Regions from separate parts of the Quadrisphaera setariae genome, predicted to be linked through region 2. Evidence: riboswitches for the same ligand, from Rfam matches in the RefSeq annotation. Region 2 holds a riboswitch; each other region holds the start of a gene.
The links. A riboswitch is a leader RNA that binds a small molecule or an ion and turns the genes downstream of it on or off. The one in region 2 is predicted to bind S-adenosylmethionine.

Region 1: it holds a riboswitch for S-adenosylmethionine, as region 2 does, so the genes downstream of both, FMM08_RS00785 (acyl-CoA dehydrogenase family protein) here and FMM08_RS17270 (ABC transporter substrate-binding protein) in region 2, are expected to answer to the same signal.
Region 3: it holds a riboswitch for S-adenosylmethionine, as region 2 does, so the genes downstream of both, FMM08_RS02690 (acyl-CoA dehydrogenase family protein) here and FMM08_RS17270 (ABC transporter substrate-binding protein) in region 2, are expected to answer to the same signal.

What each region holds. Positions count from the first base shown of each region.
Region 1 is NZ_VKAC01000001.1:138,590-143,156, forward strand. It holds gene tsaD (tRNA (adenosine(37)-N6)-threonylcarbamoyltransferase complex transferase subunit TsaD) at 1-823, shown strand, start outside; gene lplAB (lipoate-protein ligase LplAB) at 856-1,914, shown strand; SAM riboswitch class IV at 1,932-2,040, shown strand; gene FMM08_RS00785 (acyl-CoA dehydrogenase family protein) at 2,107-3,429, shown strand; gene FMM08_RS00790 (sodium:calcium antiporter) at 3,579-4,567, opposite strand, start outside.
Region 2 is NZ_VKAC01000011.1:47,895-52,461, forward strand. It holds gene FMM08_RS17260 (NtaA/DmoA family FMN-dependent monooxygenase) at 1-185, opposite strand, end outside; gene FMM08_RS17265 (amino acid permease) at 182-1,615, opposite strand; SAM riboswitch class IV at 1,630-1,738, opposite strand; SAM riboswitch class IV at 1,836-1,945, shown strand; gene FMM08_RS17270 (ABC transporter substrate-binding protein) at 2,082-3,734, shown strand; gene FMM08_RS17275 (ABC transporter permease) at 3,731-4,567, shown strand, end outside.
Region 3 is NZ_VKAC01000001.1:607,351-611,917, forward strand. It holds gene FMM08_RS02675 (UPF0182 family membrane protein) at 1-50, shown strand, start outside; tRNA gene FMM08_RS02680 (tRNA-Met) at 155-228, shown strand; gene FMM08_RS02685 (MFS transporter) at 328-1,530, shown strand; SAM riboswitch class IV at 1,604-1,717, shown strand; gene FMM08_RS02690 (acyl-CoA dehydrogenase family protein) at 1,915-3,261, shown strand; gene hisN (histidinol-phosphatase) at 3,325-4,113, opposite strand; gene FMM08_RS02700 (DUF2087 domain-containing protein) at 4,151-4,495, shown strand.

The sequences.
Region 1 (4,567 bases), on a different contig from region 2:
GGCGGGCGCGCTGCTCGTGGGCGTCGCCGCGGCGAAGGCGCTCGCGCTGGCCCTCGACGTGCCGCTGCTGGGCGTCAACCACCTCGTGGCCCACGTCGCGGTCGACGTGCTGGTCTCCGGCGCCCTGCCGGAGCGCAGCGTGGCGCTGCTGGTCTCCGGGGGGCACACCGAGCTCCTCGACGTGCGCAGCCCCGGACGTCAGGGGAGCCAGGGCGTCGGCGCGATGCGGGTGGAGCTGCTCGGGCAGACCCTCGACGACGCCGCCGGTGAGGCGTTCGACAAGGTCGCGCGCCTGCTCGGGCTGCCCTACCCCGGCGGCCCGCACGTGCAGCGCGCCGCCGAGTCCGGCGATCCCGCGGCGTTCCCCTTCCCCCGCGGCCTGACGGCCGCGCACGACCTGCGCCGCCACCCGTACGACTTCTCCTTCTCCGGGCTCAAGACGGCCGTCGCCCGCCAGGTCGACGCGCACCGCCGCGCCGGAGGCGAGCTGGACGAGCGCTTCGTCGCCGACGTCGCCGCGTCCTTCTCCGAGGCCGTGGCTGACGTCCTCGCGCGCAAGACGGTGACCGCGGCCCTGGACCGCGGCGTGCAGACGGTGCTGCTGGGCGGCGGGGTGGCCGCGAACGCGCGCGTGCGCGGGCTCCTGGCCGAGCGGTGCGAGGCCGCCGGGCTGGACCTGCGGGTGCCACCGCTGCGGCTGTGCACCGACAACGGCGCCATGGTCGCCGCGCTGGGTGCGCTCGCGCTGGCCGACGGGCTCGGGCCCTCCCCGCTGGAGCTGGCCACCGACCCCGGGCTGCCGGTCTCCACCATCGTCGTCTGACCCGTCGATCGAACCAGAGAGCAGGTCCCGCGGTGCACGGCGAGTACAAGGTCCCCGGCGGCAAGCTCGTGGTGGTCGACCTCGACGTCGACGACGCAGCCCCCGGCGGGGTGCTGCGCGGCGTCCGCGTCTCCGGGGACTTCTTCCTCGAGCCCGACGACGCCCTCGAGGCCATCGACGCCGCGCTGGAGGGCGCCCCCGCTGACGCCGACGCCGCCGACCTGGCGGGCCGGGTGCGCGCCGCCCTGCCGGCCGGTGCCGTGCTCCTGGGGATCACGCCGGAGGCCGTCGCCGTCGTCGTCCGACGCGCCCTGGCGCGGGCGACCGGCTTCGCCGACCACACCTGGTCGCTCGTGCACCGGGGACCGGAGAGCCCCGAGCTGCTCATGGCCCTCGACGAGGTGCTGCTCGCCTCGGTGGCGTCGGGAGAGCGGGGGCCCACGCTGCGCGTGTGGGAGTGGGACCGCCCGACGGTGATCATCGGGAGCTTCCAGTCGCTGCGCAACGAGGTCGACGGCGAGGCGGCCGCGGCGCTGGGGGTCGACGTCGTGCGGCGGATCAGCGGCGGCGGGGCGATGTTCGCCGAGCCCGGCAACACCATCACGTGGTCCCTGACGGTGCCCGACTCCCTCGTGGCGGGGCTCAGCTTCGTGGACTCCTACGCCTACCTGGACGCCTGGGTGCTGGAGGCCCTCGGCGACCTCGGCGTCAAGGCCGAGTACCGGCCCATCAACGACATCGTCTCCGCGGCCGGCAAGATCGCCGGGGCGGCGCAGAAGCGCGTGCCCGGCGCCGTGCTGCACCACGTGACGATGTCCTACGACATCGACGCCGCCAAGATGCTGCAGGTGCTGCGCATCGGGCGCGAGAAGCTCTCCGACAAGGGCACCACCAGCGCCGCCAAGCGCGTGGACCCGCTGCGCTCGCAGACCGGGATGGCCCGCGACGACGTCATCGCCGCGATGGCCGCCTCGTTCCGCGGGCGGTACGGGCTCGTGGACGGCGACGTCACCGCCGCGGAGCTGGCGGCGGCCCGCGAGCTGGCGCAGAGCAAGTACCTCGACCCGGCCTGGACCGCCAGGGTGCCCTGACGCTACGGTGCCGCCCAGGTCATGAGCGCCAGCGCCAAGCCCCGGCTCGCTGGCCAGCAACCCCCGCGTCGTGGGGTGCTCCGGGTGATGACCGGACCAGGCGTCCGCGCCCGGTAACGACGCGCTCCTCCTCGTCGGTCCCGGGCACCGCCGCCTGGTGACGACCACCGATCGCCGAGGAGAGCGCTGTCGATGAGCACCACCACCCAGCCCACCAGCACGCCCACCAGCACGCCCACCAGCACGCCCACCAGCCAGGCCGAGCGGCTCGCCGCGGCGCGCGCCCGCCTGCAGCCCGTCTTCGACGACGTGGCGCAGGGCGTGGTGCAGCGCGAGGTCGACCACCAGCTGCCGCGCGAGCAGGTGCGCGCCCTCGTCGAGGCGGGCTTCACGCGCCTGCGCGTGCCGGTGGAGCACGGCGGCGACGGCCTCGACCTCGTGGGCTTCACGGAGCTCCTCATCGACCTGGCCGCCGCCGACTCCAACCTCCCGCAGATCTTCCGCGGGCAGGTCGCGTGGGTCGAGCACCTGCTCTCCCTGCCCGAGGGGCCCTACCGCGACGCGTGGCTCGCACGGGTGGCCGCGGGGGAGTGGACCGGCAACGCCTGGAGCGAGACCGGCGGTACCACCCTCGGGGGGCAGGCGACCAAGGTCCGCCGCGACGCCGACGGCCGCTGGCGCATCAGCGGCCGCAAGTACTACACGACCGGCACGATCTACGCCGGCTGGAGCGACGTCGTCGCCCAGCTCACCGACGAGGCCACCCTCGCCGCGCAGGAGGCCGGAGACGCCGCCGCCGGGACCGTGACGGCGCTCGTGCGGCTGGACCAGCCCGGCGTGACCGTCAGCGACGACTGGGACGGCTTCGGCCAGCAGCTCACCGGCACCGGCACGCTGGTGCTCGAGGACGCCCTCGTCGAGGACGACGACCTCGCGGCCTTCGACGACAGGTTCCGCTACCAGACCGCGCTGTACCAGCTGGTGCTGCTGGCCGTGCACGCCGGCATCGCCGCCGCGGTGGAGCGCGACACCGCCCACGAGGTGCGCTCCCGCACCCGCTCCTACAGCCACGGCCTGGCGCCGGTGGTCCGCGAGGACCCGCAGGTGCTCGCGGTGGCCGGGGAGATCTCCTCGACCGCGTTCGCCGCCCGCGCGATCGCCCTGGCCGCCGCGGCCGCCGTCCAGGGGGCCGCGGACACCGCGCACGACCGCGACAGCGAGGCCGACCTGGCCGCGAACGTCCGCGCCGAGATCGCCACCGCGCAGGCGCAGGTGGTGCTGTCCGAGAGCGTGCCGCGCGCGGCGACGCTGCTGTTCAACACCCTCGGCGCCTCGGGGACGTCGCGCGCGAAGGACCTCGACCGGCACTGGCGCAACGCCCGCACGGTCGCGTCGCACAACCCGGTGATCTACAAGACCCGCATCGTGGGCGACTGGTCCGTCAACGGCACCACCCCGCCGTTCGTCTGGGCCATCGGCACGCACACCGAGGCCACGCCCGCGCCCCAGGGCTGACCGACCGTCCGTTCCTCTCCGCACCCTCCGCGGCAGGTGCGCCGAGCGCGCCGCCACAACCGCACGTGCCGCGGAGGGTGCGTCGAGGAGGGCCCGGGCACGGCACTCGCCGCGGAGAGTGCGCGAGGAGGAGCGGGCGGAGCGGGCGGTCAGACGGTGAGGGCCAGGCCGGCGGCGAAGGCCGCGTAGGCGGAGGACGCCACCGCCAGGCGCACCGCGGTCACCCTGCGGGTGGCGAAGAGCACCAGCAGGTAGCCCACGCACAGCAGGGTGGCGACCGCCGCCAGCAGCAGCGGTCCCTGCACGTGCCAGCTGGTGAAGGCCAGGCCCAGGCCCGTGGGGATGGTCGCCTGGATGACCATCGAGCCCGCCAGGTTGCCCAGCGCGAGCGACACCTTGCCCTTGCGGACCCAGATCAGCGCGTTGAGCATCTCCGGCAGCTCCGTCGCGACGGGCGCGAGCAGCAGCGCCACCAGCGACGCCGACAGGCCCAGCTGCGGGGCCAGCGCCTCCAGCTGGCCCACGAACACCTGCGACGCGGCGAAGATGACGGCCAGCGACACGACCACCTGCACGACGACGGCGGTGGTGCTCGGGCGCTCGCGGCGCGGCTGCGCCTTCAGCGGCTCGAGGTCCTCGGCGCTGTGCGCCTCGCCGCCGGCGCGCACCTGCCGCCAGCAGTAGACGGCGTACACGCCGAAGAACACCCACCCCAGCCACGGCTTCACCGTGAAGGCCACCAGACCGAGCCCGGCGGCCAGCGCGAAGCTCACGAGGAACCAGGTCTGGTCGCGCGCCAGCGAGCGCGTGTCGAGCTCGGCCAGCTGGGCGGTCTCGGCGTCGGTCGGTCCACCGGCGGCCGCCGCGCCGCCGCCCCGGGAGGAGCCCGTGGGCGCTCCGGCGGCGCCGACCCGCTCCGCGGCGACCACGCGGTTGCCGGCGCTGCGGTGCACCGCGCGTCGGTTGGTCAGCAGCACCACGCCGACCACGGCGTAGGCCAGGCTGCCGACGACGAGCGGTCCGCCCAGCGCCGCACCGACCCCGACGTCGGCGCCGGTCTCCTGCGAGCCGAACAGCACTGCGACGAGCGTGACGACGCTCTCGGGCAGCGCGGTGCCGGCGGCGGCCAGCACGGTGC
Region 2 (4,567 bases):
ACGTCGGCGAGGAACAGCGCGTGCAGACCGGCCTGCTGGGCGGTGGTGGCGACGTGGCGCCACCTGTCGAGGCTGTTGACGCCGACGCGGTCGTCGGTGGGGTGCGTCCACAGGCCGGGGGCGCCCCCGCAGCCGACGCTGGCCTGCTCGTAGAGGGCGACGACCAGGGGGCGGGGAGCGCTCATGCGGAGGTCCTCTCGGAGGCGCGGGCGCCGCGCCGCAGCCGGTGCACCAGGTAGCAGGCGGCGGTGAAGACCACGCCGATGACGGTGGCGAGGCGCTGGGAGCCGTCGAACAGCGACGCCACCACCGACACGGCGCACGCCACCAGCACGAACAGGGGGGCGAAGGGGAACCACCGCGAGCGGTACGGCAGCGAGGCCGGGTCGGTGCCGGCGGCCTGCAGGCGGCGGCGCTGCACGAGGTGGGCCAGCGCGATGACGGCCCACACCGCGACCACGGCGAACCCGGCGATCGACACGAGCACCACGTAGACGGTGCCGGGGGCGACGTACGAGCTGACCAGCGACACCAGGCCGCCGGCGAGGCTCACCACCACGGCGAGCACGGGGATGTTCCGCCGGTCGGTGCGGGCGAACGCGGCCGGCAGGTCTCCGGTGAGCGCCAGGGAGCGCAGGAGGCGGGAGCAGGCGTACAGCCCCGACACCCCGGCGGACATGAGCGCGGTGATGATGACGACGGCGATGACGTCGGCCGCGTACGGGATGCCGGAGGCCGCGAAGACGGTGACGAACGGGCTGGTCTCCACGGACTCGTCGGCGCTGCCGAGCTGGTCGTAGGGCACCAGCGCGGCCATGACGACGATCGCTCCGACGAAGAAGACCACCAGCCGGACCATCGTGGTGCGGACGGCCTTGGGGACCACGCGCGCGGGGTCGTCGGTCTCGCCCGCGGCGATGGCGATGAGCTCGGTGCCGGAGAAGGCGTAGAACACCGCCAGGACGGCGACCAGCACTCCCCCGACACCGGCCGGCAGCAGCCCGTCGGGCGTGACGAAGTTCGACAGCAGCGGCGCGGGCGCGTCCGAGGCGCTGACCCCGACGATCGCGAGCGCACCCACCACGACGAAGACGACGACGGCGGTGACCTTCACGCCCGCGAGCAGGCTCTCGGTGTCTCCGTACAGGCGCACCGGCGCGAGGTTGACCGCCAGGAGCAGCGCCGCGAACACCGCGCACCACACCCAGACCGGCACCCCGGGGAACCACCGCTGCATGAGCAGGCCGGATGCGGTGAGCTCGGAGCCGATGGCGGCCACCCAGCACAGCCAGTACAGCCACGCCGTCGTGAAGCCCGTGCCGGCCCCGAGGATGCGGTGGGCGTACACGTGGAACCCGCCCGACTCCGGCATCTGCACGGCCAGCTCGCCGAGGCAGGTCATGAGCTGCCACGCCACCAGGGCGCCGACCACGTAGGCGATGACGGCGCCCAGGGGCCCGGCCTGGTAGATCGTGTAGCCGGACGAGATGAACAGGCCCGACCCGATGACGCCGCCGAGGGCGATCATCACCAGGTGGCGGGTCGTCAGGCCCCGGTGCAGCGCTGCCGCCTCCGGAGCTCCGTGGACGGGGGCGGGGGCGGGGGCGTGCGCCACGACGTCTCCTCGGGGGTCCGCTCTTGCCGCGCGCTCCGCGCGGCCGGGTCTTCACCTGGAGCACCCCACGCGGAGGAGGGTTGCTGGGCAGCCGGCCAGGGCCCGAGGCTGCCGCTCGTGACCGGGGCAGGACTGTAGGAGCACCCCTGCAGATCGTCAACGGCGGGTCTCGGCGGGGCGGGTTGACCGTCTCTTGACCCACCGGTAACTTCTCGGGCCAGGTCACGAGTGACAGCCTTGAAGCCCTGGCTGGCTGTCCAGCAACCCTCCTCCGCGGCGGGGTGCTCCAGGTGACGACCCGGCCGAGCACCCGCTCGGCAAGAGCGGTCCACGAGCACGACGCCGCCGCCCTCCTCGGGGGCGACCTGCGTCGACACCTGTTCCGCTCGCAGCTGGAGACGGCTGCCGGTGGACCCGACGTCACGGGCGCCGGCGCCCACGACGCCCGGAAGAGGTCCCCCGCGCCATGTCCCCCCTGAGCCCCGCCCACCCCCTCAGCCGCCGCCGCTTCGTCCTCGGCGTGGGTGGTCTGACCGTGGCCGCGCTCGCCCTGCCGGGATGCTCCAGCGGGTCTGGCAGCGCTCAGACGTCCGGCGCCGGGGCGACGTCCGGCGCTCCCGTGGAGGGCGGCTCCCTCGTCTTCGCCGACATCGAGCTGCAGACCGACTTCCAGACGCAGCGCGCCTTCAACTACACGCAGGCCAACGTGTACCGGAACATCGCCGACCGGCTCACCGCCTTCGACCCGGCCACCGGGAAGGTCGTGCCGTGGATCGCCTCGCAGTGGGCGGTCAGCCCCGACAACACCGAGTTCACCTTCACCATCAGGCCCGGGGTGACGTTCTCCGACGGGACCCCGCTGGACGCGGCGGCGGTCAAGGCCAACCTCGACCAGCTCGGCCTGGGCGACCCCGCGCGCAACATCATCAAGAACCGCGACTTCATCGGCTACGCCAGCTCCGAGGTGGTGGGCGCTGACCAGGTGCTGGTCAGGCTCTCGCAGCCCAACGCCGACTTCCTCAAGGCCACCGCCGCGGCCACCAGCAGCCTCGTGGCGCTGAAGACCCTCGCGCTCGACTACGCGGGCCAGGCGAAGATCGAGAACGTCGTCGGCTCCGGCCCCTTCGTCTTCGCCTCCCAGGTGCCCGACCAGGAGCTGCGCTTCAGCAAGCGCGCCGACTACGCCTGGCCGTCGTCGGTCTCCACCAACCAGGGTCCCGCCCACCTCGACGAGGTGGTCTTCCGCGCGATCCCCGAGGTGGGGCTGCGCGTGGGGGCCGTCAGCTCCCAGCAGGCCGACGTCGCCCGCGGGGTGCAGCCGACGGACGAGGCGCTCGCGAAGCAGTCGGGCATCGCCCTGGTGGTGGCCGAGGCGCCCGAGCTCACCGCGAACTGGGCGGCCTTCCGCGGTGGGGCGCCCGTGGTCAGCGACCAGGCCGTCCGCCGGGCGCTGCAGATCGGGTTCGACAGGGAGGCCCTCAAGAAGACCGTGCTCAGCGAGAGCTACCCGCTGTCCGGCTCGGTGCTGAACCGCTCGGCGCCCGGGTTCACCGACCTGTCCGACCAGATCGCCTACGACGCCGCCGGCGCGAAGAAGCTCCTCGACGACGCCGGCTGGGTGCCCGGCTCCGACGGCGTGCGCGTCAAGGACGGGCAGCGGCTCAGCGTCGCCGTGGCGGCCAGCTCCCGCAGCGTGGTCATCAAGCCGGCCTTCGAGTTCATCGAGTCGGAGTGGCGCAAGATCGGTGTGGAGCTGAAGAACAACGCCGGCGACAGCGCGATCTTCACCACCGCGCTGGGTGACAAGACCTACCCGATCGTCGGGTCGCGGCAGTTCTACCTGGGTGGCCTCGCCCCGCTGTTCAGCGCCGAGGGCAACACCAACACCTACGTCTCCGACGCCCAGCTCAACGAGCTGTTCGGCCAGGAGCGGGCCGCCACCGACGACGCCTCCCGCGACGCCGCGCTGACCGCGGTGCAGGAGCGGCTGGTCCTCGGCACCAACCTGCTCATCCCGCTGTGGGACGAGGTGCAGGTCCACGCCGTCGGCAAGGGCGTCCACATCACCTTCGACGGCGGCACCGCGCCGCTGCTGCAGGAAGCGTGGAAGGACGCGTGAGCGGCACCGCCCGCTACGTCGCCGGCAGGGTCGGGCAGGCGCTGCTCGTCCTGTGGGTGACGTACACGCTCGTGTTCCTGGCGGTGCAGGCGCTGCCGTCGGACCCGGTGACCATCTTCCTGGCCTCCGACGCCGGCGGTGACCCCGCGCTCATCGCGCAGGTCAACGCCTTCTACGGCTACGACCGGCCCTGGTACGTCCAGTACGGCTCCCAGCTGCTGCACCTGCTGCGGGGAGACGTGGGCTTCTCGCTGTCCACGGGGCAGCCGGTGCTGGAGCGCATCGGCGACGTCGTGGGCAGCACGGTGGCGCTCGCCTCCACCGGGCTCGTGCTCAGCGTGGTCATCGCGGTGGCCGTCAGCGCCGCCGTCCACCTGGCCGACGCGCCGCGGCTCAGCCGGTTCGTCCGGTCCACCCCGTCGCTGTTCAGCGCCGTGCCGGTGTTCTGGCTGGGGATCGTGGTGCTGCAGGTCTTCTCCTTCCAGCTGGGGATCCTGCCGCTGTTCCCGGACGGCTCCCTCGTCTCGCTGCTCATCCCCGCCCTCGTGCTGGCGGTGCCGGTCTCCGCGCCGATCGCCCAGGTCCTGCTGGTCAGCGTGGAGGAGGCCGGCGAGCAGCCGTTCGTGCGCACGGCGAAGGCCAAGGGACTGCGGCCCTCCCGGGTGTTCTGGGCGCACGTGCTGCGGACCTCGCTGCCGGGGGCGGTCGCCGTCATCGGCACCACCCTGGGCGTGCTCGTGGCCGGGTCCGTCATCACCGAGACCGTCTTCGGGCGCCCCGGCCTGGGCTCGGTGCTCCTCAAGGCCGTGGTCGCGCAGGACGTGACGCTGGTG
Region 3 (4,567 bases), on a different contig from region 2:
CCGCTGAGGCGGCCGCCACCGCCTCGCCGTCGGCGACACCCGCCGGCTGAGCCGGTCGAGCACCTCCGCGTGCACCCGAACGGGCCCCCTCGGCAGCTGCCGAGGGGGCCCGTTTGGTTCTCCGCCAGGGGTCGGGTAATGTTCTGTTCACCGACGCGGGGTGGAGCAGCTCGGTAGCTCGCTGGGCTCATAACCCAGAGGCCGCAGGTTCAAATCCTGCCCCCGCTACTCCTGACGAAGGCCGCCGATCCTCTGGATCGGCGGCCTTCGTGCTGTTCGGGCTCCCTCACCTGCGGAACCCGGTACCGGTCCGTCCCGGGAGGTCCCGTGTCCGGTGAGCACCCCTGGCGCTGGCGGCTGGCCGCAGCGGCGTTCGCGTTCTGGGCCACGATGCTCGGCACCACGCTGCCGACCCCGCTCTACGGCCTCTACACGCAGCGCCTCGGGCTGTCCGCCCTGCTGCAGACCACCGTCTTCGCCGCCTACGCCCTCGGCGTGGTCGCCGCGCTCGTCGCCGCCGGGCAGGCCAGCGACAGGTTCGGCCGGCGCCCGGTGCTGGCCGTCGGCCTGGGCTTCGCCGCGGCGTCCGCCGTCGTCTTCCTCCTGCCGCCGACGGTGCCGGGGCTGCTGCTCGGGCGGGTGCTGTCGGGGGTGTCCGCGGGCCTGTTCACCGGTGCCGCGACCGCGCTCGTCTCCGAGCTGGCACCCCCTCGCTCGGCCCGCGCCGCCTCCCTCGTGGCCACCGCCGCCAACATCGGCGGGCTCGGCTCCGGGCCGCTGCTCGCCGGCGCCGTGGCCCAGCTCGACTGGGCCCCGCTGGTGGTGCCCTACGCGGTGCACCTCGCGCTGCTGGCGCTGGCCGGGGCCGCGCTCGTCGTCGTCCCCGAGACCGTCAGCGGACCGGTGGGGGAGCGCCCCGCCTGGCGCCCGCTGCGACCGGCCGTGCCGAGCCGGGCGCGGGCGGCGTTCGTGCCGGCGGCCGTGAGCGGCTTCGCGGGGTTCGCCTGCCTCGGGCTGTACTCCGCGGCGGAGCCGCGCGTGCTGGGCCAGCTGCTGGACGTCAGCGCCCCGCTCGCCGCCGGAGCCGTGGCAGCGCTCATCTTCGCGGCCTCGGTGGGCGGCCAGGTCGCCACGGCGCGCCTGGCGCCCGCGAGCGTGCTCCCCGCCGGCTGCGCCGCCCTCCTGGCGGGCACCGCTCTGCTCGCGGCGAGCCTCGAGCTGGTCTCGCTGCCGCTGCTCCTGCTCGCCACCGCGGTGCTCGGTGCGGCGCAGGGCGCGTGCTTCCGCGCCGGGGTGGCCGAGGTGGGTGCGGCGGCACCGCCGCAGCGCCGGGCGGAGGTGGTCTCCACGCTGTTCGTCGTCTTCTACGTCGCCATCTCCGTGCCCGTGGTGGGGGTCGGGGCCCTGGCCGACTCCGCGGGGCTGCGCGTCGCCGTGCTCGCCCTGGCAGGGCTCGCGGGCGGGCTCGCGGCGGCCGCCCTCGTCCTGCTGCTCGTGCGCCGCCGCCGGACCGCGGTGACGCAGGGGTAGGGGACGCGCGGCCGCAGGGAGGGCGGAAGGGGCTTGACCCGCCCCGCCGGGTGTCCCTACGGTGATCGACGTCGGTCATGAGTGGCAGCGGCAAGCCCTGGCTCGCTGTCCAGCAACCCCCCTCCGCGGCGGGGTGCTCCAGGTGAAGACCGGGCAGGACGCAGCCGCGATCCTGTCAGCGCGAGGTCCCCCAGAGGGACGAGACAGGAGCTCCCCATGAGCCTTCCTCCCCGCACGTCCGAGGTCCTCACCCGCAGGCTCGTCGTCGACCTGGGCCGGACGTCGTCCACGCGCTGTCGCGCCTGACGACGCCACCGAGCCCTCCCCCCGACGACCACCCTCCCGGCGCCCCCGCGTGCGCCCCGACGACCTCCGGAGCACCCGATGACCCTCCTCGACGACGCCCTGTCCAGCACGTCCTCCCGCACGGCGCCCACCTCGACCGCGTCGACCGCGTCGACCGCCGGCACGGGCCCGGTCCGCAGCGGCCGGCCCGCGGTCGGCCACCTCATCGCCGGCGCCGAGCACTGGCGCACGTCACCCCGCCCCTCCGACGCCGCGGGCTGGCTCCTGCGCGCCGAGGACGTCGCCGCGCAGCTGCGCCGCGGCGCCGTCGAGCGCGACCGCGCCGGCGGGCACCCCCGCGAGGAGGTCGACCTGCTCAAGGCCTCCGGCCTGGTCACCCTCCTCGGCCCGGCCGAGCACGGCGGAGCCGCCCAGAGCTGGGAGACCGCCCTGCGCGTGGTGCGGACCGTGGCCCGCGGCGACGGCTCGATCGGGCAGCTCCTCGGCTACCACTACCTGTGGGCGTGGGCGGCGAGGCTGGTCGGCACCGAGGAGCAGATCACCGCGGTCGAGCAGCTGTACACGGCAGGGGAGCTGCTCTTCGGCGGAGCCGTCAACCCCCGCGACGGCGACCTCGTCATCACCGAGGACGGCGACGAGCTCGTCTTCCACGGCCGCAAGTCGTTCTCCACCGGTGGCGTGGTCTCCGACCTCACCGTGCTCGAGGGCGTCGTCGACGGCACGGACACCCACGTCTTCGCGATCGTGCCGACCGACCAGCCCGGCATCGTCTTCAACGACGACTGGGACAACCTCGGGCAGCGGCTCACCGAGAGCGGCTCGGTGCGGGTCGACGGGGTCCGCGTGCCCTGGGCGGCCGCGGCCGGGTTCGTCGACGGGGTGTTCCAGCCGCTGACGTACAACACGCTCAACGTGCCGACCATCCAGGTCGTCTTCGCCAACTTCTACCTGGGCATCGCCCAGGGTGCCCTGCAGCGGGCCGCGGAGTACACCCGCACCACCACCCGCGCCTGGCCGTACGGCGGTGACGACAAGGAGTCCGCCACGCAGGAGTGGTACGTGCTGGAGGGCTACGGCGAGCTCGCCACGAAGCTGTGGGCCGACGAGGCCCTGCTCGACGCCGTGGGCGCCGAGGCGAGCGCGGTGCTCCACGCACCGCGCGAGGGGCTCACCGAGCGTCGCCGCGGTGAGCTGGCGGTCCGCATCGCGGCCGCCAAGGTCCGCACCGTCGACGACGGCCTGGAGGTGGCCACCAAGGTGTTCGAGCTGACCGGAGCCCGGGCCAGCGCCAACGCCGTCGGGCTGGACGTGCACTGGCGCAACCTGCGCACCCACAGCCTCCACGACCCGCTGCCGTACAAGAAGCGGGAGGTGGGGGGCTTCGTGCTGCTCGACGAGGTGCCCGAGCCGACCTGGTACACGTGACCTGCTGACCGCGCTCGTCGTCGTCCTGGGCCGTCCCCGGGGGACTCAGGACGACGACGAGCGTCAGCGCCGCTGCAGCAGCCCCAGCACCTCGTCGTGCAGCAGCCCGTTGGTGGCCACCGCGTTGCCGCCGTGCGGACCGTCCTCACCGGCCAGCGACGTGAACCGGCCGCCCGCCTCGGTCACCACCGGGACGAGCGCGGCCATGTCGTACAGCTCCAGCTCGGGCTCGCAGGCGATGTCCGCGGCGCCCTCGGCCACCAGGACGTAGCTCCAGAAGTCGCCGTAGCCGCGGGTGCGCCACACCTTCTTGGTGAGGTCCAGGAAGCCCTCCAGCCGGCCCGCCTCCTCCCACTCCCAGATCTCGGAGTGCGACAGGCTCGCGTCCGACAGGGCGGCGACCCTGGACACCTGCAGCCGCTTCGCCGAGCTCAGCCGCGGCCCGGTGTACGCGCCGGTGCCCTGCGCCGCCCACCAGCGCCGGTTCAGCGCCGGGGCGGACACCACGCCGAGCACGGGCACACCGTCGTCGAGGAGGGCGATGAGCGTGGCCCACACGGGTACTCCGCGCACGAAGTTCTTGGTGCCGTCGATCGGGTCGACCACCCACTGGCGCCCCGAGGAGCCCTTCGAGACCCCGCTCTCCTCGCCCACGAAGCCGTCGCGGCTGCGGGTGCGGCTCAGCTGCGACCTGACGATCTCCTCCGCCGCCCTGTCGGCGTCGGTGACGGGGGTCAGGTCGGGCTTCGTGTCGACCACGAGGTCGCGGGCCTTGAAGCGGGTGGTGGTGAGGTTGTCCACGGCGTCGGCGATGACGTGCGCGAGCCTCAGGTCGTCGTCATAACCGGGCACACCTCGCACCGTATCGGTCGCTCCTACCCTGGGTGACGTGGTCCCCGCACCTCACGGCAGCTCGAGCGGCAGCACCGACGGCGCCATCGGCGAACCGCTGCAGCAGGCCCTGGCCGCTCGGGAGAAGGTGCTGCGCGCCTTCCTGGACGCCGACGGGCGCCTGACCTCCATCCCCGTCAAGCGCGCGAAGCGCCTCGTGGTGCTCGACCTCATCGCCAGGGTCTTCGAGCCGGGGGAGCGCTACCCCGAGCTGGAGGTCAACGCGCTCCTGCGGGCCTTCCACGACGACGTCGCCGCACTGCGCCGCTACCTCGTCGACGAGGGCTTCCTCGACAGGGCCGACGGCGTCTACTGGCGCACCGGCGGTTCGGTCGACCTCTGACCCCTCGCCGTGGTCGTGGACTTCCCGAGCGCTTTCCAGTCGTGATCATGGACCTCCGGAACAGGATCGGGG